4 regions of the Paenibacillus sp. PastF-3 genome follow, and region 1 is predicted to be linked to each of the others. Evidence: predicted binding sites of a transcription regulator. Region 1 holds the regulator's gene; each other region holds the start of a gene.

Region 1 (6,280 bases):
CATGCTCAACATCCTTGGCACTGGCAGAATAAACAGCGTGAGACAACAGATCTGTGTGTGGGAGCAAATGCGGCTGGTCTATATCAATAGCAATAAAGTCAGCTTTCATACCTACAGCGAGTCTACCCACATCATTTAAAAAGATAGACTTCGCGCCATACTCCGTAGCCATACGTAGAGCTTCCGGAGCCGGAACAGCCGTAGGATCACCACTTACACCTTTATGGATGAGTGCTGCAAGACGCATTTCTTCAAACATATCCAAATTATTATTACTTGCCGCTCCATCTGTACCCAGTGACACCTTCACTCCGGCCTTTAGAAGATCCGTAACTCGAGCAACTCCACTAGCCAGCTTAAGATTGCTTCCAGGGTTATGGGATACACCTACATCATGACGAGCCAGTATCTCGATCTCTTCATCATTCAAATGAATACCATGAGCGATTATAGACGGACGTGTGAACATTCCAAGCTTCTCTAAATGCGCTACTGGTCGCAGTCCGTAATCCACCACATTCTGCTCCACTTCGCGTTTCGTTTCGGACATATGGGTATGCATCGGTAAATTCAAATCATGAGCCGCCTGCACAAACTTAACAAAGAAGTCTGGTGGGCATGTATATGGGGCATGTGGCGAGATCATTGTCGTAATTCTACCTTCAGCCTTACCATGCCAGTTACGCGCAAAAGAAACCGCTTCCGCAAGCTTCTGATTTTGTACTTCTTCTGGACATAGACCGATTACGCCTCTCATTAATACGGAACGAATACCTGATAATTCGACGACCTCCGCTACTCGGTCCATATGATCATACATATCCAGGAAGGTTGTAGTGCCACCTTTCAGCATTTCAAGTACAGACAAGGAGGTTCCCCAGTATACATCTTCTCCGGTGAACTTCTCTTCCATCGGCCACATCTTCTCCTGAAGCCACACCTGAAGCGCTAAGTCATCTCCATAACCACGAAGCAATGACATTGCGGCATGGCCATGCGTGTTTACCAGACCTGGCATAAACAACAGACGACTGCCATCAACAACTTGCACATCGTCTTCTATTAAAGGCTCTTCTTTTCCTATGTAAGTGATCAAATCATCTTCAATAGTCATATATCCACTAAGAACCGGCTCATCCGTTCCCGGAGTAAGAAAACGCCCGCCCTTGATAATCGTTTTATTGCTCTTCATTTCTGCTTTCTTCCTTTCCATCCTTCAAATAATAAGCAAGGCTTTGCAAATCTGTTGTAAAATCAGCAGCATGAACCCGGATATTCGATGGTGTTTTTAGAATCACTGGTGCAAAATTTAAAATCGCCTCAATGCCAGACTCAATGAGAATATCCGCTACATTCTGCGCTTCTGAATCAGGTACTGTAATTATCCCAATTCGAATACCTTGCTCACGAACCGTCTGACCAAGCTCCTCCATCGGTTGAACGGTAAGTGAGTTGATTTTCCGCCCTACCTTAGGCGCATAGGAATCAAATATAGCGGTAATCTTCATAGTATCTTTCAAATAAGCATTATAATTAGATAATGCATGTCCAAGGTTACCGGCACCCACTAAAGCCACATTCAGTTGTTGATCCAGCTTCAGAATATGACGGATTTTCTCAATAAGATAAGTTACGTCATACCCGATACCTTTTCTGCCGAAATCTCCAAAATAAGCTAAATCTTTGCGAATTTGAGCGGGATTCAAATCAAGTTTCTGTCCTAGCTCTTGAGAGGAAACGGTTAATATTTCACGTTTCTGAAGATCATTTAGGAAACGTAAGTACACAGGAAGTCTGCGAACAACGGCTTCTGATATTTTTTCCGATTTCATAATTTACCTCCTAATGTAAGTAATATTCTTTACTAACCTTATACTAATTCGTGTACCTCGTCTCAATGAAGAGCGGTATTCTTATACCGCCCTTCATTGTAGAGTGATTAATATGATCGATGACGTTCTTTTTAAGAAACGCCTCCGTCTTCCAACCACTCCGCTATACGAGGAACCATTTGATCCGTAAGCATATGCTCCATTTTTGGGCCAGGCAACGAATAGAGGAAATATTTCCCATAGTGAGATTCGATCACCCTGGTGTCATACACAATAACAATACCCCGATCTTGCGCTGTCCGCACCAGCCTTCCAAATCCTTGCTTAAAGCGAATAACCGCCTGAGGAACAGACAACTTCATGAACGGATTCTTTTTCTGGGCTTGTAATAACTCAGACTTCGCTTCCGCTAGGGGGTGGTTTGGCGGTTGAAACGGGAGCCTCACGATGGCCAAGCATGTTAATGCTTCACCCGGAATATCAACACCCTCCCAAAAGCTGCTTGTTCCTAACAGTACAGAGGCTGCACTGTCCTGAAAACGGCGGATCAGCTTGCTACGGCTGCCCCCCTCCACGCCTTGACCCAGCACCGTGATCTCTTGTGAGGCTAGAGCCTCTTTCAAAGGATCGTAAACCTGGCGTAACATCTTGTAAGAAGTAAACAGGACAAGCATCCGCCCGCGTGTTGTAGTCGCTGCTTCTGCTAGTGATTGTACGAGTGTATCAACAAATCGGGCATCGCCCACACTGCCCTTCACACTAGGGAAATCCCGTGGAATAACTAACAGCGCCTGCTCCCGATACTTAAAAGGAGAAGGCAGGAGTGATGTCATCAGACGCCCCTCTTCCGCAGCTTCATTAAGTCCGAGATTATCAATCATAAACTGGAACGATTTATCAACAGAGAGTGTCGCCGAAGTTAGCACGATACTTTTCTTTTTGTCGAAAAACAGCTCCTTAAGCTGAGTACTGACATCAACAGGAACGGCATACAGCTGTAGCGATTTACTGCGATAATTTCCATTCGCCTCCAGCCAATATACTACATTCTCATCGTTTAATCCCATAAAAAACCGTACTTGCTCACGTATTGAAGCTAAATCCTTAAATAAGCCGCTAATATCGGTAACTAGACTATCTGAGGAAGATTGACCTTCTTGATCTCGCATTTCATTAAGCATTTTATCACCTTTACGGATAATTTCGCTTAATGTCAGATTCATAGTATTCTCTAAAGCAACCAATTCATCCCAATCTTTCGGTTTACGGGTAGGAAGTAGCCGCATGACTAACTGGCCAGCTTCTCCCGCTGCTGCATCGCTGCGTTCCGGCAAGAGGCTGAATAGTTTATCACTAAGCAGATCCCAGGTTTCTTTTATGGTAAGCAGGTCCGGATAGATTCTATCGATCACTCCGCTCCATTCAGAAGCTTCCTCACTGCCTGATGACTGAAGCATTTGGCGAAGCGTAGGAAGTTGGCCATTTCGACTATCCTTATAAAGACGCGATAGTGTATGTGCCACCGTGAAATGCTTCATATGCATGCCTAAATGCTTGCCAGCCACGTCCTCCAGATGATGGGCCTCATCAATTACAAGATGTTCATAAGCCGGAAGTAGCTGGTGCCCAGCCTTAACATCTGCGAAAAGCTTAGAGTGGTTCGTAATGACTACGTCTGCAATACCAGCTTCATGCTTTGCCCGATGGTAATAACACTTACGGAACCAAGGACAGGAGCGCCCCAGACAAGAATCGGTATCGCTAGCCACCGTCTCCCAGAAATCTCCTCCACGACCGCTTAAGTTGAGCTCTTCGTCATCTCCTGATTCGCTTTGCGTCAGCCAAACGATCATCTGAGCCGCAGTAAGCGCATCTTCCCTCGGACTGACAAAGTCTTTTTTATTAATTTTATGTTCGAACTTACGAAGACACAAATAATGCCCTCTGCCCTTAAAAATTGCAGCTTTAAATGGAAATGGAACTACCTGTGTTAATAAAGGAATATCCCGCTCACGCAATTGATCCTGCAGATTAATAGTATGAGTGCTGACCATAACTTTTTCATTCGTGCGAACGCTTTGGTATATGGCAGGCAACAAATAACCAAGTGATTTGCCGGTTCCTGTCCCTGCTTCGATCAATAGATGTTTGTCTTCGGCAAGTGCCGTCATTACCTCTTTGATCATAATATCCTGAGCTTCTCGGCTTTCATACTGCGGCAAAGTTTCTTTAAGTCGTTTCGTTACTTCATCCATATAATCTGTAAAAGATAAATTCTGTAGCGGATTCTCAGCATGCTCGTCTCGAGGTGGAGCTAATTCGTTCCAGTCTCCTACAGCAAGCGCTAATTGACGATAAAAAGTCAGATCACCTTCGGGCTGAAGCGTCTCCGCTTCCCGTTCACGCAGCAGACCATCGAAATACCAACCAAGATCACTATCCTCTTCCGTAAACAGCTCACAGAGTCTCTGGATCGTCAGCAGAGGCAAATCGTAGAGCTCCTCCAGACATTTCAGCAATACAAGAGCAGTTGCGAGTGCATCACTGTCTGCCTGATGCGGACGCTCATGCGTCACACCAAAATGTGCACTAACTGATCCTAGTTGATAGGATGTGAGGGAAGGAAAGCAGATTTTCAGAAAATCAATCGTATCTAAAATCCGTCCTTGAAATGGTAAATACCCACATCGGTCTAAAGCATTTTGCAAAAAATGGAAGTCGAATGCGACATTATGCCCTACAAGCACAACATCATCCAAGAGTGGAACAAGCTCCATCATCATCTCATCCAGCTCAGGTGCATCCTTTACATCATCGTCGGTAATCCCCGTTAGACCAGTTATAAAAGGAGGTATCGGCGTTCCGGGCTTGACGTAGGAACCATATACCCGGGAGATGGACCGGTCTTCTTCTATAATTGCAAGGCCAACCTGGATGATTTCACCCACGGATTGGGTTCCCGTTGTTTCAAAATCAAGCACGGCAAATTTCATTATAATTCTATTCCCTTTCAATTGAGACTCTTAATCAGCATAACAGAAGTTGCGAAAAAAGGCGATGCACACCACTGGTTCAGGGGATGCATCGCTTGAATGAAAATGCGGAATAATAAACCGTAAACGTAATAATTTACAATAATGAAACAAGCTGATTTCCGAAATGAAGCTTACCTCCTCGGCGGCGGCAAACCTCCAAATTCACAGTCGGTTCAGGAAGAGCCGGGTCAAGTTGCAAAGAAAGGCCAAACAGCTCCTGTGCTTCATTGAAACGTTCCTGTGAGGCCCGGATACAGCCTAAAGCATTATACACCATGGCTTTGAGCTTGGTTTCCCTTATCAAACCGAGCATATGGTTCAGATGACTCCAAGCAGCCTCCCCTTCCCCTTCTTGAAGGTAAGAGATGGCTAAATATAATCGAGCAGCCAGGCTATCCGGATATTGTACAATAACTTCCTTAAACTGCTCAATACATTTTCCATACATCAAGAGCTTATAATACCCCTGACCTCTGACAAAAGTATCCATGCACAGCTCGGGTGCTTCCTGCTCTGGCACTTCCTCTTCGACCACAGTCGTAAAATCTACACTTTCACGAAAGTGGCTTAGCTTCTCTGCAAAGGCCAGCCATTCATCCATGACTTTATCGCTAAGTCGATGCAGCATATTATAATTGCATAAAAGCTCATTCCGGCGGGCACCCTCCGCTGTAGGGTAATCTGTAACGATCTCCTGAAGCACCTTGTTCATTTCAGCAAACAAATGTTGAAACATGGGCTATCCCCCCTTACTGAAGATGAAATCAGTTCAGCTTGCCTGACTTCATTTTCTGCGAGATCGGGGTCTTTCATCCCTGCCATTCATTACATGGCGTAAGTCCATCCTTTAAGCGATTGTAGCATGCAGTTCGTGATCGGCCAGCTTCACGGGTTTGTTGTTCTCATCCACGAATACCACTGTTGGCTTATGCGACTCCAATTCTTCTGAGGACAGCATCGCATACGAAATGATAATTACTGTATCTCCCGGCTGAACCAGACGAGCAGCTGCACCATTCAGACAGATCACACCACTGCCGCGAGGCCCAGGAATAACATAAGTTTCTAACCGGGAACCATTATTGTTATCGACGATCTGTACTTTTTCATTCTCAAGAATATCTGCCGCTTCCATTAAGTTCTCATCAATGGTAATACTTCCTACATAATTCAAATTCGCTTCTGTCACCGTCGCGCGGTGAATTTTGGACTTCATCATATGTCTAAACAAGAGCGGCAACCTCCTTTGGAATAAATACATTATTGTCAATTAAGCGCGTTCTGCCAAACTTCACGGCAAGCGCTATAATCATTTCCCCATCTACATCCTTTAATACAACTTCGTTCCGCAAGCCTTCCAGATTAGGAAAGGTCAGGATTTCCGCATAATCAATAACCGCCAAAGGTGAGCTA
Region 2 (6,280 bases), on a different contig from region 1:
ACTCCATCATCGGTTTGAAGCGTTTCATTACTTCATCATAATCCAGATATTCAGAAGTGATCGCTGGGAATTCCGGCCCAACTTGTGCTCCGGATTTTTCGTCTTTACCACCATTAATAGCATACAGCAAAGCTTTTGCCAGGTTGGCACGAGCGCCGAAGAACTGCATTTGTTTACCGATACGCATTGGAGATACGCAGCAAGCAATAGCGTAATCTTCACCCCAGTACGGACGCATTAGATCGTCATTTTCATACTGAATTGCACTAGTTTCGATAGAAACCTTAGCACAATATTTTTTGAAGCCTTCAGGCAATTTTTCGGACCACAGAACAGTTAAGTTCGGTTCCGGAGCCGGACCTAAGTTGTACAGGGTGTTCAGGAAACGGAAGCTGTTCTTGGTAACACGAGTGGTTCCATTTTCAGCCATACCACCGATGGATTCAGTTACCCAAGTAGGGTCGCCGGAGAACAGATCGTTATAGTCAGGTGTACGCAAGAATTTCACGATACGCAATTTCATTACGAAATGGTCGACAATTTCTTGTACTTGTTCTTCAGTCAAAGTACCTTCTTCAATATCTCGTTCTGCATAAATGTCTAGGAAGGAGGATACACGTCCCAGGGACATCGCCGCACCATTTTGTTCTTTAACCGCGGCCAGATATCCAAAGTATACCCATTGCGTAGCTTCCTTGAAGTTCGTCGCTGGTTTGGAAATATCCATACCGTGAGCAGCCGCCATTTCTTTCAATTCGCCAAGTGCACGAATTTGCTCGGACAGCTCTTCACGCAAACGAATTACTTCTTCAGTCATGGAATCAACTTCAAGCTCAGTTAGTTGTTGTTTTTTGTCTTTAATCAAGAAATCAATACCGTACAGAGCAATGCGGCGGTAGTCGCCGATAATGCGTCCGCGGCCGTAAGCATCAGGAAGACCTGTGATAACGCCGGATTTACGCACTGCTCTCATGTCTGGTGTATATGCATCAAATACGCCTTGGTTATGCGTTTTGCGAATGTTCGTGAACATGTCAACGATGTTTTGTGGAAGCTCGAAGCCATAAGCCTTCGTAGCATCGACCATCATCTTGATTCCGCCGAATGGCTGGATAGAACGTCTGAAAGGAGCGTCAGTCTGTACGCCTACAATTTGTTCCTTGTCCTTGTCAATGTAGCCTGGAGCATGTGAAGTGATTGTGGAGACAGTATCTAGGGAAACATCCCATACGCCGCCTCTTTCTCTTTCTTCCTTGCTCAGCTGGGAAATAATCTTCCACAGTTCAGTTGTGTTACTAGTAGGACCTACGAGGAACTCTTCGTTACCTTCATAAGGTTTAATGTTACTAGCGATAAAGTTGTTAACGTCAACTTTCTTGGACCATTTACCTTTTGCAAAACTTCTCCAACCGGATTTCACTTCATTTACTTCTTTTTCAATCACCGACATGCTAAATCCCTCCATCTATATTTATTATATTTGTAGAGATCGCGGGCTTGAAGGTTGATCCCGTGTCTCGTGATCCCCAAAAGATGTGATTGTTCCAAATTTCACAATCAACATTTCATATGCGGGACCGTTGTTTATATAAACATTCTAGTTTATTTTCTATAAAAACACTGTGACAAATATCACCTTTCGAGTGATATTTGTCACCTTTATCTAAGTCCACAACTATCCTATTCTCTATTTAACCATTTGTTAATTATCAAATCTTCCGTAGAATGCGTTACGGTATACATCAGCAAGTTCAGATACTAATGGTAGCTTAGGATTGGCAGTTGTACATTGATCTTCAAACGCACGGTCAGCCAAGTAATCTACACGGGATTCGAAGTCCTTAGGGTCAAAGCCCAGTTGTTGGAACGATTCTTCGATACCCAATTTTTTATTCATATCGCGAATCGCATTGATAAGGCTAGTCACACCTTCTTCAGTTGTGCGAGCTGGCAATCCCAGAATACGGGCAATTTCAGCGTAACGCTCATCAGCTACGAAATGCGAATATTTAGGGAACGAAGCGAACTTCGTAGGTTTTTTAGCATTGTAGCGGATAACGTGTGGCATAAGGATCGCGTTAGTACGACCATGAGCGGTGTGGTACTGTCCGCCCCATTTATGCGCCAAACTGTGGTTAATACCCAAGAACGCATTCGCGAAAGCCATACCAGCCAATGTCGAAGCATTGTGCATTTTCTCACGAGCAAGCTTGTCACCTTGGAGTGCGGATCTTTCTAGATATTGGAACACCAATTGAATCGCTTTGATAGCCAAACCATCAGTGTAGTCACTCGCCATAACAGATACATAAGCTTCGATAGCATGTGTCAATACGTCCATCCCTGTATCAGCAACAGCCGTTTTTGGCAAGCTGTAGACGAACTCAGGATCAATGATAGCTACGTCTGGAGTTAATTCGTAGTCAGCCAAAGGATATTTAGTGTGCTGTTCCGTTGTTTTATCGGTAATAACTGCGAAAGATGTGACTTCCGAACCAGTACCCGAAGTAGTTGGAATCGCTACAAACTTAGCTTTGTTACCTAGTTTAGGGAATTTGTATACCCGTTTACGGATATCCATGAATTTTTGTTTCAGACCGTTAAAGTCTGCATCTGGATGTTCATAGAATAACCACATTCCTTTTGCAGCATCCATTGGAGAACCGCCGCCAAGTGCGATGATGCAGTCCGGTTGGAATCTATTCATCATTGCAGTACCTTTTTCAACTGTAGTTGTCGATGGATCTGGTTCAACTTCAGAGAACACTTCGATAGCTACAGGAGTTTGGCGTTGACGCAGGTAATGCTCAACTCTTTCAACATATCCAAGCTTAACCATCATTGGGTCAGTGATAATTGCAACACGTGTAATATCAGGCATTTTGGTCAGGTACTGAGTAGCGCCTTTTTCAAAATAAATCTTGTCAGGTACTTTAAACCATTGCATATTCACGGTACGACGATTCACCCTTTTCACGTTGATCAAATTGATTGCTGTAACGTTTTGCGATACGGAGTTGCGACCATAAGATCCACAGCCCAGTGTCAGTGAAGGGATATTAGTGTTATAGATATCGCCGATAGCGCCATGTGTCGAAGGCGAATTGACGAGAATACGTCCTGTTTGTAGACGGTTAGAGAACTTCATGATCACTTCTTCGTTGTTGGAGTGGATAGCCGAGCTATGACCCATACCGCCAAATTCAACGATTTCAGCTGCGCGTTCGATACCTTGATCAGCATTCTTAACTTTATAGCAAGCAAGAACCGGGCTTAATTTTTCTGCAGATAACGGGTATTTAGTGCCTACGCCTTCGAGTTCTGCTACCAGAATCTTTGTGCCGGCAGGAACTTGAATGCCACACATTTCAGCAATCTTCACTGCCGATTGACCAACGATTGCTGGGTTAACCGCACATTTATCAACGTTCATTGCACCGCTAGTCAGCTTACCAGCTTCTTCTTTATTCACAAAGTAGCAGCCATTAGCGATCATTTTCTTCTTCACTTGGTCGAAGATTGGTTCTTCAATAATAATCGCTTGCTCGGAAGCACAGATCATACCATTATCGAATGTTTTAGAAAGAATGATGTCCGTTACCGCTTGATCAATATCAGCACTCTTTTCAATGAAGGCTGGTACGTTACCAGGGCCTACACCAAGAGCAGGTTTACCACAGCTATAAGCTGCTTTTACCATTGCAGATCCGCCAGTTGCCAGGATAAGAGCAACGTCTGGGTTGTTCATCAAAGCATTTGTCTTGTCCATTGTTGGCATTTCAATCCATTGGATACAGTTCTCAGGTGCGCCAGCTTTCACGGCTGCATCACGAAGAATTTTAGCTGCTGCAGCACTACACTCTTGCGCAGATGGGTGGAAACCGAATATAATAGGGTTCCGTGTCTTAATCGAAATCAACGCTTTAAACATCGTGGTGGATGTTGGGTTGGTTACTGGAGTGATGCCCATAACGATTCCGACGGGTTCAGCAATTTTTTGAAAGTTCTCATATGGATTATCTTCAATAACGCCTACTGTTTTATCATATTTAATTCCGTGCCAGATATATTCTGTCGAGAAGATGTTCTTCGTAATTTTGTCTTCGTATACGCCGCGTCCTGTTTCTTCGACGGCCAATTTTGCGAGGTACATATGTTTGTCGAGTCCAGCCAACGCCATTGCATGAACGATTGTGTTAACTTGCTCTTGATCTAGCGCCATGAACGCCTCATGCGCTTTTTTCGCTTTATCCACTAAATTCTGTATATACTCTTCAGCGGTAACTTGTTTAACTTGGGCGGCGACTTCATTCTTAACTGCCATCTCCCTCGTCCTCCTGTCAATTTTTAGTTGTTTTTCTCTACACATTTATCTTATCACATGATTTCTACCTTGTATAGTGAAATCTTTCACAAAGTATAAAGTTTTTTTGATTTGTTTTCAAAGCGCTTTCATTCGATCATATAATAGTCTTTTTACCATATTATGTAGTATAAATCCCTTAAAATCTTAGAATTATACTTTGATAAGCAAAATACCAGACCCATTTTATCCCATATCTCTAAATATTCACTCAAAAAAACCATCCCTTACAGCACAAAAAATTACGATTTTCCTACGCCATAATAATTTCCAGTTGATTATCACTATTTCTGATAATTTATAAATTTATAAATCATCACAACAAAAAAATCGGCCCACAGGGACCGATTTTTTCACTTGCCTATTCCGCTTTAATCGTATCAAAGAATTTCTCTTGCACTGTTTTAGCTGCTGCTTCTAGCTGGCTCTTGGAATCCGTTCCTTTTTTGGAGAACAGCTCTTGAATAACATTGGACATAGTTGCGTAATAGTCCTGTGTGTTGTATTGAGCTTCAGGTTTACCATCCAAAAGTCCCATAATATCAGGGCTATATTGGTATACATTTGTGTACTTGTCATAAACCGCTTTGGTCTTCTTACCAAACTCAGAATCTGCGGAGTAATAATCTAAGAGTGGCGGGATAAAGTATTTGCCATCAGCTGTACGTTGTTGAAGAACTGCATCCAGGGCTTCCAAACCTTTATCAGAGAAGTAATCAAATGTGATATAACGGAATGCCATTTCTTGCTCATCTGGTGTTGCATTCGGATTAATAACGAGGTAATCACCACCAAGTACCCCGGTGTGCTTACCGCCTTTTTCCATAGCAGGCATTGGATATGTGAGCACATCCTCAGGTTTCAGTCCGCCTTGATTCAGTGCTTGCTCGATTACGCCATCGGATCCAGCCATTACCATAGCTGTACGACTTTGTTGGAATGCGCCTACAGCATCGCCCCAGCCAAGTGCCCAGTCCTGAGGAATCGCGTTAGCTTCCCATCTAAGTTTTTTGTAGAAATCCAGTGCTTTAACACCAGCGTCGGAATTAAATGTAGCTACAACCTTGCCGCCTTCAACCTTTTGAATTTCACCGCCAGCTTCAAACAGGAAGTTGGTCCAGTTCCAGCCTGCTTCGTTACCTTTACCCATTGGAGCAATACCGGAAATGCCTTTTTTGACATCAGCTACGCCTTTAGCCGTATTCAGCATATCATCCCAAGTCCAATCCATTGGTGGGACTGCAACGCCTTTGTCATCCAGCATTTTTTTGTTGATCATAGTAGTTGTTACATAACCTTTTTGAGTTACGCCGAAAACTTTACCATCAATGATGAATTGATTTTGCAGTACTGGGTTAATTTGATCCTTAAATTCATATTTGTTCCAAAGATCCGTAATGTCAGCAACCCAGCCCTTTTCCACCAGGAATTTAGCTTCTGTAGCGTAGGTGTTAAAGAAGGTTGGTGCTTCATTCGCAGCCATTTTAATTCCGATTTCACTTACATTGTACTGCCAGTCATCTTTAACAATTTCAACATTAGGATATTCAGCTTGGAAACGCTTAATCTTGTCATCTTCTTGCGCTCTCACTTCAGTCAAGTCAGGTGTTGGATAGTGGATCTTGATCGTCACTTTTCTTTGAGTAATGTCCTCCACTGGCGCATCCGTAGCAGTTGCTGTATTATCCGTTACCGCATTTGTTGGCGCAGTAGATGCTTCCCCGCCTTTGTTCCCCGCTGTGTTTCCGTTATTGTTGCCGCTGCAAGCAGATAGCAACGATCCGGCTACAAGTACGCTTAGTAGAACGCTAGAGTACTTACGCATTGAAACTCCCCTTTTCAGTTCATAATTATCTTACCTATCGATCATAAATTAGAAACCGTTTACAAACGAGGTGCATTTATATTCCTTTCATG
Region 3 (6,280 bases), on a different contig from region 1:
TCGTTAATCCCAATATATAAGGATACCCAAGTCGGCTTCAGATTCAGGCAATCCTTCTCCCAGCGTTCCTGCAAATCTACTGCACGGTTTCCGCTAATTCCACGATTATAAAACGTAAGATTCTTCTCAGGATATAAATGCCCCAGACGAGCGGCGATCATCAATGCATAGCCTACACCAAGCGATGACGCATCTTCATAATTGCGACCCCAATCCGTTATACTGTCGCCTTGAAACAGAATGACATCGTTTTGTCGGAATAACATCACGTAATCCTCCCCTATTTCCACTGTTAATATTAGCCAATATAGTATATCAAAAATGATTACTACGTACCAGGACAATCATTAACAATTCATGGTAGAAACCACTAGAGATCAACAAAAAAAACCTGCTCTATTTAGAGCAGGTTTTCCAATAATACAATTAATAAGCTAAGCTAAACAATCCTTTAATGTGAGACAAGTAACGAATATTACTTGCTTCCTTCATCAAGGTTGCAGGCAAGCCTTTTAGCGGTGTTGAGCTAGCACCAACGATGGCTACACCGTCTTTACGACCCAAGCTGGCAAGCGTACCTGAGTTGATCGGACTAAAGGATTCAAATGATTTATCCTTCAAGTATGCATAAAGATTGTACCCGATCAATTCACCCATTTGCCAAGCGATTTGTGCAGTTGGTGGATATGGACGACCATCTTCGGCAAAGACAACAGCGCTGTCGCCAGCAACGAATACATCCTTGTGAGATGTGGATTGCAAGAATTCATTTACCGTTGCACGACCACGGTTCACTTCAAGACCGGATTCACCAATCAGTGGATTTCCTTGTACGCCGCCAGTCCATACGAAGGTGTTAGCAACAATTTTTTGACCATCTTTCAAGTCAATGACATTATCCGCTACATTCGTAACAGGTAGACCTGTCAAGAATTGAACACCACGTTTTTCTAAGCTAGCCACTGCACGTTCGATCAGTGCATCTGGCAATACTGGAAGAATCTTAGGACCTGCTTCAACGAGCATCAGTTTAATTTCTTTAGGATCTACGCCATATTTCTTAGTGAGTGTTGGCAACACATCAGCGATTTCACCAACAAGTTCAACACCTGTTAAGCCACCGCCGCCGATTAGGATGCTTGCATCTGCTGGATTCTTAGACTTCGCATATTCACGGATACGCTCATCAATATGACGATGAATTCTGTTAGCATCCGCTGCCGATTTCAATACCATACTGTATTGCTCAAGACCTGGAATGCCGAAATAAGCCGTAGTGCTTCCAAGACCCACAACTAGAGCATCATAGGACAATGTCACACCATCAGATAGTGTAATTTGTTTGTTCTCAACAGAAAAAGAGTTAACCTTTGCGATTTTCAGGTCGATATCTTTGCCGGCAAAAAGCTTAGCCAGTGGCATAGCAACAGCACCCTCTGCAACACTACCCGCTGCAAGACGATGTAATTCTGTAATAATTTGATGTGTAGGATATTGGTTAACGACTGTAATTTTAGCTTCGTCTTTCTTCAGGTACTTGCGTACAGTTAAGGCGCTTAGTAGACCACCATAACCTGCTCCTAGAATGACAATATGTTTAGACATGATGTTTCCTCCGTCCTTACGAATGAGATATAAAAAATATTATTTCTGCTGAATGCGTTCGCCGGCGACTTGAAGATAAGCATTTACAAAACGGAAAAGCTTCTGTGCTTGTGGATCTTTAAGCATCTTCATTAGACCAAATACACCGATCACTTCTTTGCTTTCATTCGCACGATCTTGCGCTTCGATCACTGTAGCTGCCATATTCTTCGCCGAATGCACCACAGGTTCAGCAAGTTCTTTAATTGCACTTACCGTATCACTTTTCAAGACTTCATCCGCAGCGACAGTTTGAACAAAGTCATATGACTTTGTGAGCACGCCGGCAAGCTCTGTTAATTTTGGCAACTGTTCCACTAGAACCGTTAACGATTCCTGAACTTCAGGTTTCAATAGCTGCTCCAGAACATTCATTTGTTCTTGAGTGACAGCTAATTTTGGTGATTCTTGTTCAGGGGTTGTTTGAGTGATTGTTTCTGACATATCCGAATCTCCTCTGCAAATAAGCTTTGCTGCTTAGTAGTAATAAAAAAATAATAACTTGTGACGCCATATTTCTATTATAGCACTTATCAAGTTATAAATGTCACAAAGTTTTTGAATTTCTCTAAAGTTTTGTGATTTTTATTACATTAAAACGGGATAGTTAAAATTCTTGATATCATTTATACACATTTGATTGAGTAAATGCTTATTGAGTAAATGCTTATTCAGTAAATTCATTCAAATTCATTTCCGCCTTCAATATAACGGATACCATATCCGGATTCTTCTTTGGAAGCAACCTAAAATAAAGTGAACGAAGGAAATTCTTTGTATTCACACGAGCGACATACTTGTTACGACTTCGCGGCCACCCTCCGCATTGCTCCAAACTTCCGATCCAATCCACTATAGACAGCTCTGCAAGTAAATGATGATCTATCATTGTAGCTACAATCGTAGCGATCCGTTCATCCTCTTCATCACTAAATATGTACTGATCGTTGTAAAGCATCCTTTGGATCACTGCCAGAACCTCTTCCCGGATCGTTGCATCACTCTCTGAGCACAGTACCAGTTCATCCAAAGCATCTGCGCCATGGGCCGCAGCGTGTGCCCAGCCTGCTTCAGGTGTAAATCCTCGTAAATCCTGTTCTTCCTCATAATATCTAATCAAGGATTCCTTCACATTTGTAAACGCAGCGCTATCTAACAACCCCTGTTCACTATGCCGCTGAAGAATAAGCGCAACGACCAGTACAGAAAATGTTCTGGTGAACACAGCCGAATCGTCCTTACTGCCAATGTGATAGAACAAATGCTGCTCATCAAGAAGAATCAGGAGCAGCTCACGAAGCTCCGCATCACTAAACCATTGTTTCTCGTTAATCCATTTGTAGAAGGTGGAATAGATCAAGTCATCTCTTAGCTTCGGCTGAGGATCTCCTATGTACTCAAGCATCAATTTCACATAATCCCTTAATTGCTCCCCACTTCTAAGATCGTAATCGTTCTCTTCAATTCTTTGCAGGTCTATTATCAACTGCGCTCTAGTATCGTTCAACATTCCCACCCTTTCATTAATAAAAGCAATTTAAATTTTTTATATCCTAATATCCTAATTTACATCCTAATATTTTACAACGTAGTATTTATTCTTCGACACTCCAAAGTACTTCGATAGCTGAATGTAAATGAAATGAATTTAATCATTGACGAATATAATTAACTGTGCTATTTTGAGTTAGTAACTAATAGTTAGTTCATTTATAAATATCACCTATTTATAATTAACAAGCAAATACATACACATATGGAGGAATAACTCATGAGCACTTTTACAGATTTAATTGAATCCCGCAGGTCTGCTATGAATTTTGTTGAAGGGGTGAAGATCCCTCAGAATGAACTAGAGGAAATGTTCTCTTACGCCAGATTGGCTCCATCGGCTTATAATCTTCAACATACCAATTATAAAGTGGTTGCTGATGAGAATTTAAAAGAAGAGATTCGTAAGGCGGCTTACGGTCAATATAAAATACATTCCGCCTCAGCGGTAATTGTAGTACTCGGAGATAAACATGCTTATTTGAAAGCTCCAGAAATCTACGGTGGACTTAAAGCTTTAGGGGCGATGAGCCCAGAGGATTATGATGCAGAGATTGAAACGATTAACAATGCTTACGCAGGAAAGGATGCTTTTCAAAGAGATGAAGCGATACGAAATGCCTCCCTGTCTGCCATGCACTTCATGCTGATTGCCAAAGATAAAGGCTGGGATACCTGCCCGATGATCGGTTTTGATCCGGAAGCCATTCAATCCACTTTAAATCTACCCGATCATATGGTACCGGTTATGCTGATTACAATTGGCAAAGACAAGAAACATAAAATCAGACCACGTGGCTATCGCAAGCCGGTCAATGAATTCGTTGAATTTATCTAAGGGTTACAGGAAGATATCGATAGATATAACAAAAGCGTTTCATCCGATATTGAAGTTCGGACGGAACGCTTTTTTTACTAAGGATGAGGAGCTTAAACCTCTTTCCACTACTTAGCATACTGAAGAATTGCAATCGCTGCTCGTTCCCGTCGTTCGGCGCTCTCACTAACAAGAGCTTCCTTCAAAATATCGAGCGCCATTGATATAGTCTCTTCATCCACATGCACTCGATTAATCACCGCTTGCTCTGAATCAGAAGAACCTGTAATCCACAGATCCACACGAGCACTAGGCATCGGCCCCTTATACTGTTTAACTATCCCACTATCGCTAAGAAATTCTTTTACCTCTACGTTTAGATCGGTTATAGGAAGACTTTTCAGCCAAGTTACACCACGTCGATGGCATGTACCGAGGTCTGGCGCGTCAAATAATTCATTGTAAAAATAATCGCCAAGATCACCTAGATGTACCCAATCTCCATCACACACCAGCACATAATCACCATCCTGCATCGTATGTACGAACAGATGAATGGCTTGTAAATGTTCTGTAAGCTCCAACTCACTGTATTGGTATGTATGAATCATCCGATCGCGGAGCTCCACTTTACTGATGTTCTCCAAATCCCCTATTCCGGGATATCCGATACTCACATAATTATCCTCTAAAAATGTCGTGATTCTTTCGGTCCCAAGCGGCTTTGATCCCATCTGAAACAGATTCACAGATCATCCCTCCAAGTAATTAATATAATATTTTTCAACGAAAAGAACTCTTCTTAGCAAGCTCATATGACTATCCTCCATCCTGCGTCCTCATTGGTGTAATTAAAAAAAGTGTGGATGAAGTCATGTCTACAGGCTGTATCACCAGTGGTCTTTCTTTTCCAGCAAACCTTATGATAAGCGTCTCACTATCAATCGCCCGAAGGATGTCTCTGAAATATTTCCCGTTAAAAGCTGCTCGAAAATATTCACCTTCTAGATACTCCAATGGAATCTCCTCTTTTGCCTCACCTACGTCGGCGGTCCAGGATATTAAATGAAGTATACCGGAGGGAAGTACACCGAGCGTTACACTTTCACCAGCCAATATAGCAATACGTTCAACGACAAGCAACAAACGCTCTGTATTAACAATCACTTCGGAGAGGTACACCTGCGGAATTAAATGATCGACAAAGGGATATGTGCCCTCTAGTAGCGCAGACTGAACCCTCAAGCCATCAGAAATAAATCTGATTTGTTTCTGACCTATCTCGATTTGGGTGCTGCTGCCCTCATTATCGTTTATCATTTTTAAAAGATCCTGAATAGTGCTGCCCGGTATAATGACATTTAAAGGACTTGCTTCGTAATCTTCTACGTTTTCCACAACATGCTGAGCAAGGCGGATGCCATCAGTGGCGACTACGCGAATATTGTGATTATCTATTTGAAGTGAAACACCTGTGAGTACAGGTCTAGTTTCCAACGAAGAAACCGCAAAAACCACATGTTTAAATATTCGCTTCAAAAGTGTGTTCTTCATGCGTATCTTTTGGATGTTTGGATGATCCATGTAATGGATTCTTGGAAATTCTGCAGTGTCCATCCCGCATAAACGAAACTGGGTATTGCCCGATTGGATATTTAGAATCAATGTCTCTGCGATTTCCAGGCTAATTAATCCAGGGTCAAGCTTGCGGATGATCTCATAAAAATAACGTGCGGGCACTAAGATCTCACCTGATTTGTGTACAATCATCGAATCCATCTTCACAGGAAGCTTATATTCAATGGTCATTCTTATATTGCTGGCTGTTAAAGTCAGACCCTCCGCTTGCGCCTGAATATATATTCCGGTAAGAACACGGGAGGAACTATTCGCGGATATGGCTCTTAAGGCTGCTTGTAGTGCAGTGCTAAGAGAATCTTTTGACACATGGATTAGCAAAGACCTCACCTAACTCTCCTTAGATTCCTTTGCAAAATGCGCCTCAATAATGTTCCGAAATACCTGGGAGCGAGATACTTTCTGTTCCTCACAAGCCAGCTCTATCTCCTGCCAGATGTTTTCTGGAAGCGTCAAAGAGACCTTTTTAGTTATACCGGTGCTTTTTCTGCCAGCCCCTTCCCGAAGACCTCCCCTCGTAAAAAGAAACCCTAACTGCCCGTCTTTAGTAGCTACGCCTACCTTAACTGTATCCTTAGAGCTACTTGTGATATCGCTTGTGATTTTAGAATTGAATTCACTTAAAATTTC
Region 4 (6,280 bases), on a different contig from region 1:
GTGGTGTAGAGGTCCAGCCTAAGCCGTGACGAACGTCTTCCAATCTTGATCTATATTGTGTGATCCATTGCTTCGCTTCTTCTTGTTTATTTAATCGGGCAGCAAGCTCAGTTAATGCTATTAAGCAATCTTGTTTATCATCCAGCCAATAGATGGGGAAATGATCCTCTATCTGTTTTACCAGCTCTGACGATAAATCTTTTGGAGAAATAAGAAGATCGAGTGGCAAATGCAATAGCTCATTTGGGCTGCAATAATTTTTATTTTGGGTCAAGGTTACCTTATGTTCGATGTCTTGCGACCACAAATTATAGTAGTAAGGTGTCCATTTGGCGCTTAGGGGCGCCGCAAACGGAATGATTCCCGCCGCATGTAGATACCCCATCATATTCCCAGTTACAACGCCGATATTAGATTTTTGCTGACTAGAATACATCGTTGGGGATATCCCTTCAACCTTTTTGAACACTCGACTAAAATAAAACTCATCACTATATCCAAGAGCCTCTGCTATAAACTTCAAGCGAACGTCATCTTGCTGCAATAATTGTTTAGCCTTTTGAATCCGTAGCTGCGTAACAAACTCCATTGGACTTTGTATGTATTCCTGTTTGAAGGCCGAGGAAAAATAACTGGAGCTAAGGCCAGTAAGATCAGCTAAATGGGATAAAGACAAAGGCTTCGTGAAATTCTCTTCTATGTATTTTTTAATCTTGCTTAAATCTGTTTTTTGAGATTGCCTTTGCATGCTGTCACCTCTTTACTGCTTGGATGAATTGACTGAATCGGATGATTGATAATTATTCTCAATTATACTTTTGAATTGGGAGGGTGGCAATGGTTGGGAGTGTATAGCCTCGTAAAAAAAGACGCTCAGGGAAATCCCCTCGCGCCTTCTTTAAGTGTATCTATGGACATCTCTACCCTTAGTAGACCATCTTATTTTGAATCTACAACAGGAGCTGGAGCTGGAGCCGCAACTACCCCTTCATTCTTCTGCAAATTCTCCTTCACTTGATCAGCCCCTAAGGACTTCACAGGAGCACCGATGCTGAAACTGTCGATGATCTTCCCAAGTGTGGCTTGGTCAAAGTCTTCTTGAGCATACAGTTCAACAGTAAAGCCCTCTTGTTCCCAAATCACAATTCCATTAGCAAAATAGACCTTAGTTCCGTTGATTACTTCTGTTTTCACTTCTTCCGTAGTGCTGATCCCATTGTCGCCGCCCTTGGAGATTAGAAAATTAACAGCTTTATCCCCGGAGTTATACTGCACTTCAGCCATGCTGGTTCCCTGAAGAACAACATTCACAAACGCATAGTCTGCCATCCAGGTTGGTGCCGGGAAGTTCATGCCAAGCTCCGCACGTGCTTCATCCAGGCTCAACTTAGCTGCAACTGGCAATTCAATGGCAACATTCTCCCCGCCATTCCCCTCTTCAGATGAAGTCATTGACTGTCCAGCTTGGGGAATTTCCTTATCATATTGCGTGATTTCGAGATTTCCCACTTCAAACTTTGCCATGATCGACTGGAACATATCCTGTGCATAGGAGGTTGCAGAGAATGCTCCACCCACACAAATTACTGCACTGCCAATCACTATTGCATTTCTCCAGCTACTTTTTTTCATCGTTATCCCGTCCTTTTTCTCTGATTTGGGTTCAAGAGCTCCATGGTCCAGCTTGTATATCAAGCGGTTATAAATTCTTTCTTTGGCGGCGGTGTTATCCTGTTCGACATTCTCAAGCAGCTCTATAGTCTTGCTGAATTCGTTGAGATCATTTTTCTTATTCATGGTTGAATCCTCCTGCTTTTAAGGAAATATGCAGTTTTTTCAGACTTCTATGCAAAACGACGCCAATATTAGACTCACTGACACCCATGATCTGTGCGACTTCGGAATTTTTCAGTCCAGCCCCATATTTCATGGCAATGATATTACGTTCCTTCTCACGCAGCTTGGAGAGCGCCTTGAACAGTGCTTGATTATTATCCTCACGAATCGCCAGTTCCTCCGGAGACGGCTTGGGAAATATGAGCTCCAGCAAAGAATCTAGTGAGGTGTAGCTTCTTTTCTTCTGCCCCCGGAAGTAATCCGTCACAGCGTTCCTTACAATGGCAAACAGCCAAACCTCAAAATTCGATTTTTCTTCTGAAAAGCTATAATACTTACACATCACCGTCTCAAACACCTGACTGCAAATGTCCTCCGACACGTGGTGGTTATTAATACGATAGCTAATATATTTGTAAACACGTTTGTAATACGTATCATACATCCGAGTAAATTCCTCTTTTGACATGATGGCATCGCGTGATCTTTCTAAATTCTTATAACGGTCCACAGTACCCTGGATAACCTCCATCTCCACCCTCCTTCCACCTCCCCTTCATCAATAGCTAAACAAATTGCGCAATTTGTTGTGAAGAAACTTACATAAGTTAATACGTTGAAAAGCCCAAACCATTAACAAATGTTTTGATGATTGTGGGAGGGTGGGGAAAAAGGGTGAAGGATCACAATTTGCGAAAGCGGCGATACTTGAGTTGCGGGGTGGATATTTGTGTGGGAGAGAAGGGGAGAAGCTCAGCGCTATAATTCAATGATTTCATAGTTATGTACTTCAAGACTTTCAGAATCTATACAAAACACTTGTACATCCAGTGCATCTATAAGCTTTTCCATGTGATCTCTTTCTATATAACTGTTATCATAACATGTTCATTCCAAGTACCGTCTATTAACAGGATGTTTTGTATTTGCCCAATGGTATAACTCAATACTTCTCCCAAATCGCTCCTCCTGAAGCTGTCGATTTCATTTATAAGCGGATCACAACGCGGCCATTCCTTTTCAAAACAGCTCATTATAACTATACCAAAACACGGCTAGCAATGTTCTGGACTGCTGATATACCAACCTCTCTCGCGGAATTCATTCCAAAGATTCAGATTAAAAGACGATCAGTGATCTGCACTTTACAGAAACCGATCAATCTCATATTTTACGGTCCTCCTTCTCTAAATTCATACAAAAAAACCGAGAAAGGCACTTTATTTAAAAGTGTCTATTTCTCGGTTACCGTTTATTCATCCGTTACGTTAACTAGCTAGATTGCTCTTCCATCGCTCTAATCGATTCATCCACCTTTACCATCATGGAACATTCGACTCTTTTGCGGAAGATGTCACAGCTGAAGTCATAGGTTCCCACCAGGGAACCCGTCGCGTGCAGCGCGTTGGCAGGACAACCACCGCTGCAGTAGAGTTTCGCCCAGCAGTCTTTGCATTCCGGCTTCGAGTAGCAGTTGCTCTCTTTAAATTGACATTGCAGCTCAGGTTTTGTGATTCCATCCCAGACGTTTCCCATGCTGTATTCTTCATCCCCGACGAACTGGTGGCAAGGAAAAAGCTCTCCCCAGGGGGTGACCGCAAGATATTCGGTTCCTGAACCACAGCCAGTAATTCTCTTCTGGATGCAAGGCCCTTCTGAGAGGTCAAGCATGTAGTGATAAAAGGTAAACCCCTTGCCTTGTTCACCGCGACCGATCATTTCCTTGGCGAGAATTTCGTACTGGTTGTATATCTCCGGGAGGTCCTCCTCGGTAAGTGCATAGGGTTCTCTTGGATCACAAATGACCGGTTCCATCGAGAGCTTGTCAAATCCAAGGTCGGCGATATGAAAAATATCATTGGTGAAATCGACATTATTTCGAGTGTAGGTTCCTCGTACATAGTACTCTTGGTCTCCGCGCTTACGAACGAACTCTTGGAACTTCGGAAGAATGTGATCGTAGCTGCCTTTTCCGTTAACCGTCTTACGAAGCCGGTCATGAACCTCTTTTCTACCATCCAGGCTTAATACGACATTGTACATTTCCTGATTTAAAAACTCGGTGACTTCATCATTTAGCAGCATCCCATTCGTCGTGAAGGTGAAGCGGAACTTCTTTTTGAATTCTTGTTCTTTGCTTCTTGCATAAGCTACGATCTGTTTAACTACTTTCCAGGCCAAAAGCGGTTCCCCACCGAAAAAGTCGATGTCCAGGTTGCGATGATGACCCGAATTTTCAAGCAGGTAATCGATAGCTTTTTGTCCAACCTCATAGCTCATGATTGCTCTATCTCCGTTGTATTTCCCTTGGCTGGCGAAGCAATAGTCGCAGGATAGATTACAGGTATGTGCTACATTGAGGCAGAGCGCTTTGACATACGTTTTTCGTTTTTTTAAATCGAGCGAGAGGTTCTCGAACTCATCTTTTGTAAAGAGCTGACCATCATTTATAAGCTCCTCGATATCCGCGATGGTTTCTCGAATATCGCTCTCGGAAATGCTGGAATCCTGTTTATATCTTTCCAACATCGTTGTCACAATTTTTTCGACAGAAGTTTCCTCATAAAGCGCTATAATTTCATATGCTAGGTCATCCACAACATGTACCGATCCACTGTAAGTGTCGAGAACGATATTGTATCCGTTTAGTTTATATTGATGAATCATACTTGCTAATCAGGCTCCTTTTGCACACAAGTAGAAACGGCTTTACCATCCTGTAGAAGTAGCGTCCATTTCTTAAAAATAGCCGCCCATCAGCAGAGCAATGGGCGGTAAAATTCCGAATCCTATCTGTTCATTGCATTTTCACACTTCTGGTTTGCAACGCCGCAGGAAGTTTTACAAGCGGACTGGCAAGATGTCTGGCATGCGCCGCATCCGCCGTGTTTTGCGGTATCCATCAGTTTACGGGTGCTCAGTGTTACGATTCTTTTCACGATAAATAACTCCTTCTGTAATTTCTTGTGATCACTTTCACTTAATTTCCATGGAACATCGTAGCAACCTGACGTAAGTACGTCTATGATTCCCGTCACCTAGCAGAGCAGAGAGGGATTAAACATAAAAATCAACGCTCATTTTCGTGCAGTCTTTCATGCTTGTGATCGTAGGATGCCGTAGCAGGAACCAGAGTCAGAGCAATGCTAAAAAAGTGACCAAAGAAACAAAAAAGAGACGGCAATGATGCCATCTCTTTAACAACGATTTTTCCTCATACTTGTCCGTAAAGTCCAATAAATATAAGGATCTCATAACACTGTATCCTTTCTTACCAGTAGAGCGACACTCTCCGATTCCATATGCACCATATGCGAACATCCCTCTCATTATCATGGCTATTGTTATGGCGGGAAGAAGTTGCGTAGAATTAGGGATTTTTGTAGGAAGTGTTTCTTGAATATTCAATGAAGTTATTTATATTTATAATGTACTACGCCTTAGTTCATAAAAATATTGCACAATTGGATGCTTTAACTTCATCTTCTCGCTCATGTTCAACATCCGCTTTTTCCCAACTCGTCTGTCCACTAAAGCTAGAATATTCAATAAGATATCGTCGCTCTCTAAGCTCTCCTCTATGGAAATAGATAAATACTTAGTAGCTGTAACAATAAAATTTGATTTACTTAATGACGTCTGTGCTGACAAAAGCTCCTTTGCAACTTCTGATATTTTTCTGCTTCTTGCAATTACGATTAGCCGATCCTCCGGGATGATCCCCTTACTATCTTTTCTAACCGCTTCAATGTCTTCATGGTTAATAGGAATTTGGAGCTCTGAATCATTCTTAAGCTCCTGCTCCGTCTGATACCATCTAATGGAGCTAGTTCTATCATTCATATTGAGTACGTTCTTTTTATCTACCGAAATATAACAATTCCCTGATTTATCAGGTAAATAACGGTAACTGCTTGCGCGATATTCAACCCTGCCGTATAACGCAGGACAGAGAAAACTCTCCAGTTGTTGCTTCAATTTGCTCCAGGACATGGATCCTCCTATGTTTTATGTTATAAATACCTGCTCAGGCAGTCGTTCTATTATACAATACATAATACAATCCCACTAAAACCTGAATAATATATTGATATAAAAACAGAGGAACGACTTAAAATATTTGGTTTTTGTCCCCGCGGGAAGGGAAGTATATAGGTATTGTCAAGCGTTATCACGATAAGCACAAGGGAATGAATCACCCGGTCGAGATGTAAGTTAAAGGTGAAACGGTCGCTAGGATATGCAAGGTAACGAAAATTGGTCGTTCATCGCTGTACCTTCGTATTGCTGAATTGGGAATAAGCAGGGTAGAAAGTCGTCAAGCCTAACGGTTCGGCGGCTTTTTCCTTCGAACAACACTTTATCGCAACAATGCATTAATGTCCGATTGTACATCTATTCAGATTGAATGGACATGCCGAAAACCTAATAGCGGCGCGGGTTT

The links. The regulator Rex, encoded in region 1, represses fermentation and respiration genes when NADH is low (regulators of the CRP and FNR family bind a similar motif). The targets are predictions, from matches to a motif close to TTGTGAAATATTTCACAA.
Region 2: the regulator Rex is predicted to act here: its motif matches at 4,399-4,416, upstream of adhE (bifunctional acetaldehyde-CoA/alcohol dehydrogenase).
Region 3: the regulator Rex is predicted to act here: its motif matches at 2,221-2,238, upstream of M2444_RS28740 (helical membrane plugin domain-containing protein).
Region 4: the regulator Rex is predicted to act here: its motif matches at 4,801-4,818, upstream of scfA (six-cysteine ranthipeptide SCIFF).

What each region holds. Positions count from the first base shown of each region.
Region 1 is NZ_JARXWM010000002.1:593,857-600,136, forward strand. Features, by position in the region: gene M2444_RS06690 (amidohydrolase) at 1-1,192, opposite strand, end outside; gene M2444_RS06695 (redox-sensing transcriptional repressor Rex) at 1,179-1,832, opposite strand; gene dinG (ATP-dependent DNA helicase DinG) at 1,964-4,825, opposite strand; gene M2444_RS06705 (tetratricopeptide repeat protein) at 4,962-5,603, opposite strand; gene panD (aspartate 1-decarboxylase) at 5,715-6,098, opposite strand; gene panC (pantoate--beta-alanine ligase) at 6,091-6,280, opposite strand, start outside.
Region 2 is NZ_JARXWM010000003.1:141,395-147,674, forward strand. Features, by position in the region: gene pflB (formate C-acetyltransferase) at 1-1,450, opposite strand, end outside; gene adhE (bifunctional acetaldehyde-CoA/alcohol dehydrogenase) at 1,703-4,324, opposite strand; gene M2444_RS07935 (ABC transporter substrate-binding protein) at 4,725-6,188, opposite strand.
Region 3 is NZ_JARXWM010000021.1:96,721-103,000, forward strand. Features, by position in the region: gene M2444_RS28730 (SGNH/GDSL hydrolase family protein) at 1-266, opposite strand, end outside; gene M2444_RS28735 (NAD(P)/FAD-dependent oxidoreductase) at 427-1,605, opposite strand; gene M2444_RS28740 (helical membrane plugin domain-containing protein) at 1,645-2,088, opposite strand; gene M2444_RS28745 (DUF2785 domain-containing protein) at 2,312-3,151, opposite strand; gene M2444_RS28750 (nitroreductase family protein) at 3,416-4,033, shown strand; gene M2444_RS28755 (hypothetical protein) at 4,141-4,761, opposite strand; gene dnaN (DNA polymerase III subunit beta) at 4,832-5,980, opposite strand; gene M2444_RS28765 (hypothetical protein) at 5,981-6,280, opposite strand, start outside.
Region 4 is NZ_JARXWM010000027.1:65,089-71,368, forward strand. Features, by position in the region: gene M2444_RS31295 (helix-turn-helix domain-containing protein) at 1-748, opposite strand, end outside; gene M2444_RS31300 (hypothetical protein) at 940-1,797, opposite strand; gene M2444_RS31305 (sigma-70 family RNA polymerase sigma factor) at 1,790-2,368, opposite strand; gene scfB (thioether cross-link-forming SCIFF peptide maturase) at 3,109-4,503, opposite strand; gene scfA (six-cysteine ranthipeptide SCIFF) at 4,626-4,775, opposite strand; gene M2444_RS31320 (SF0329 family protein) at 5,260-5,829, opposite strand.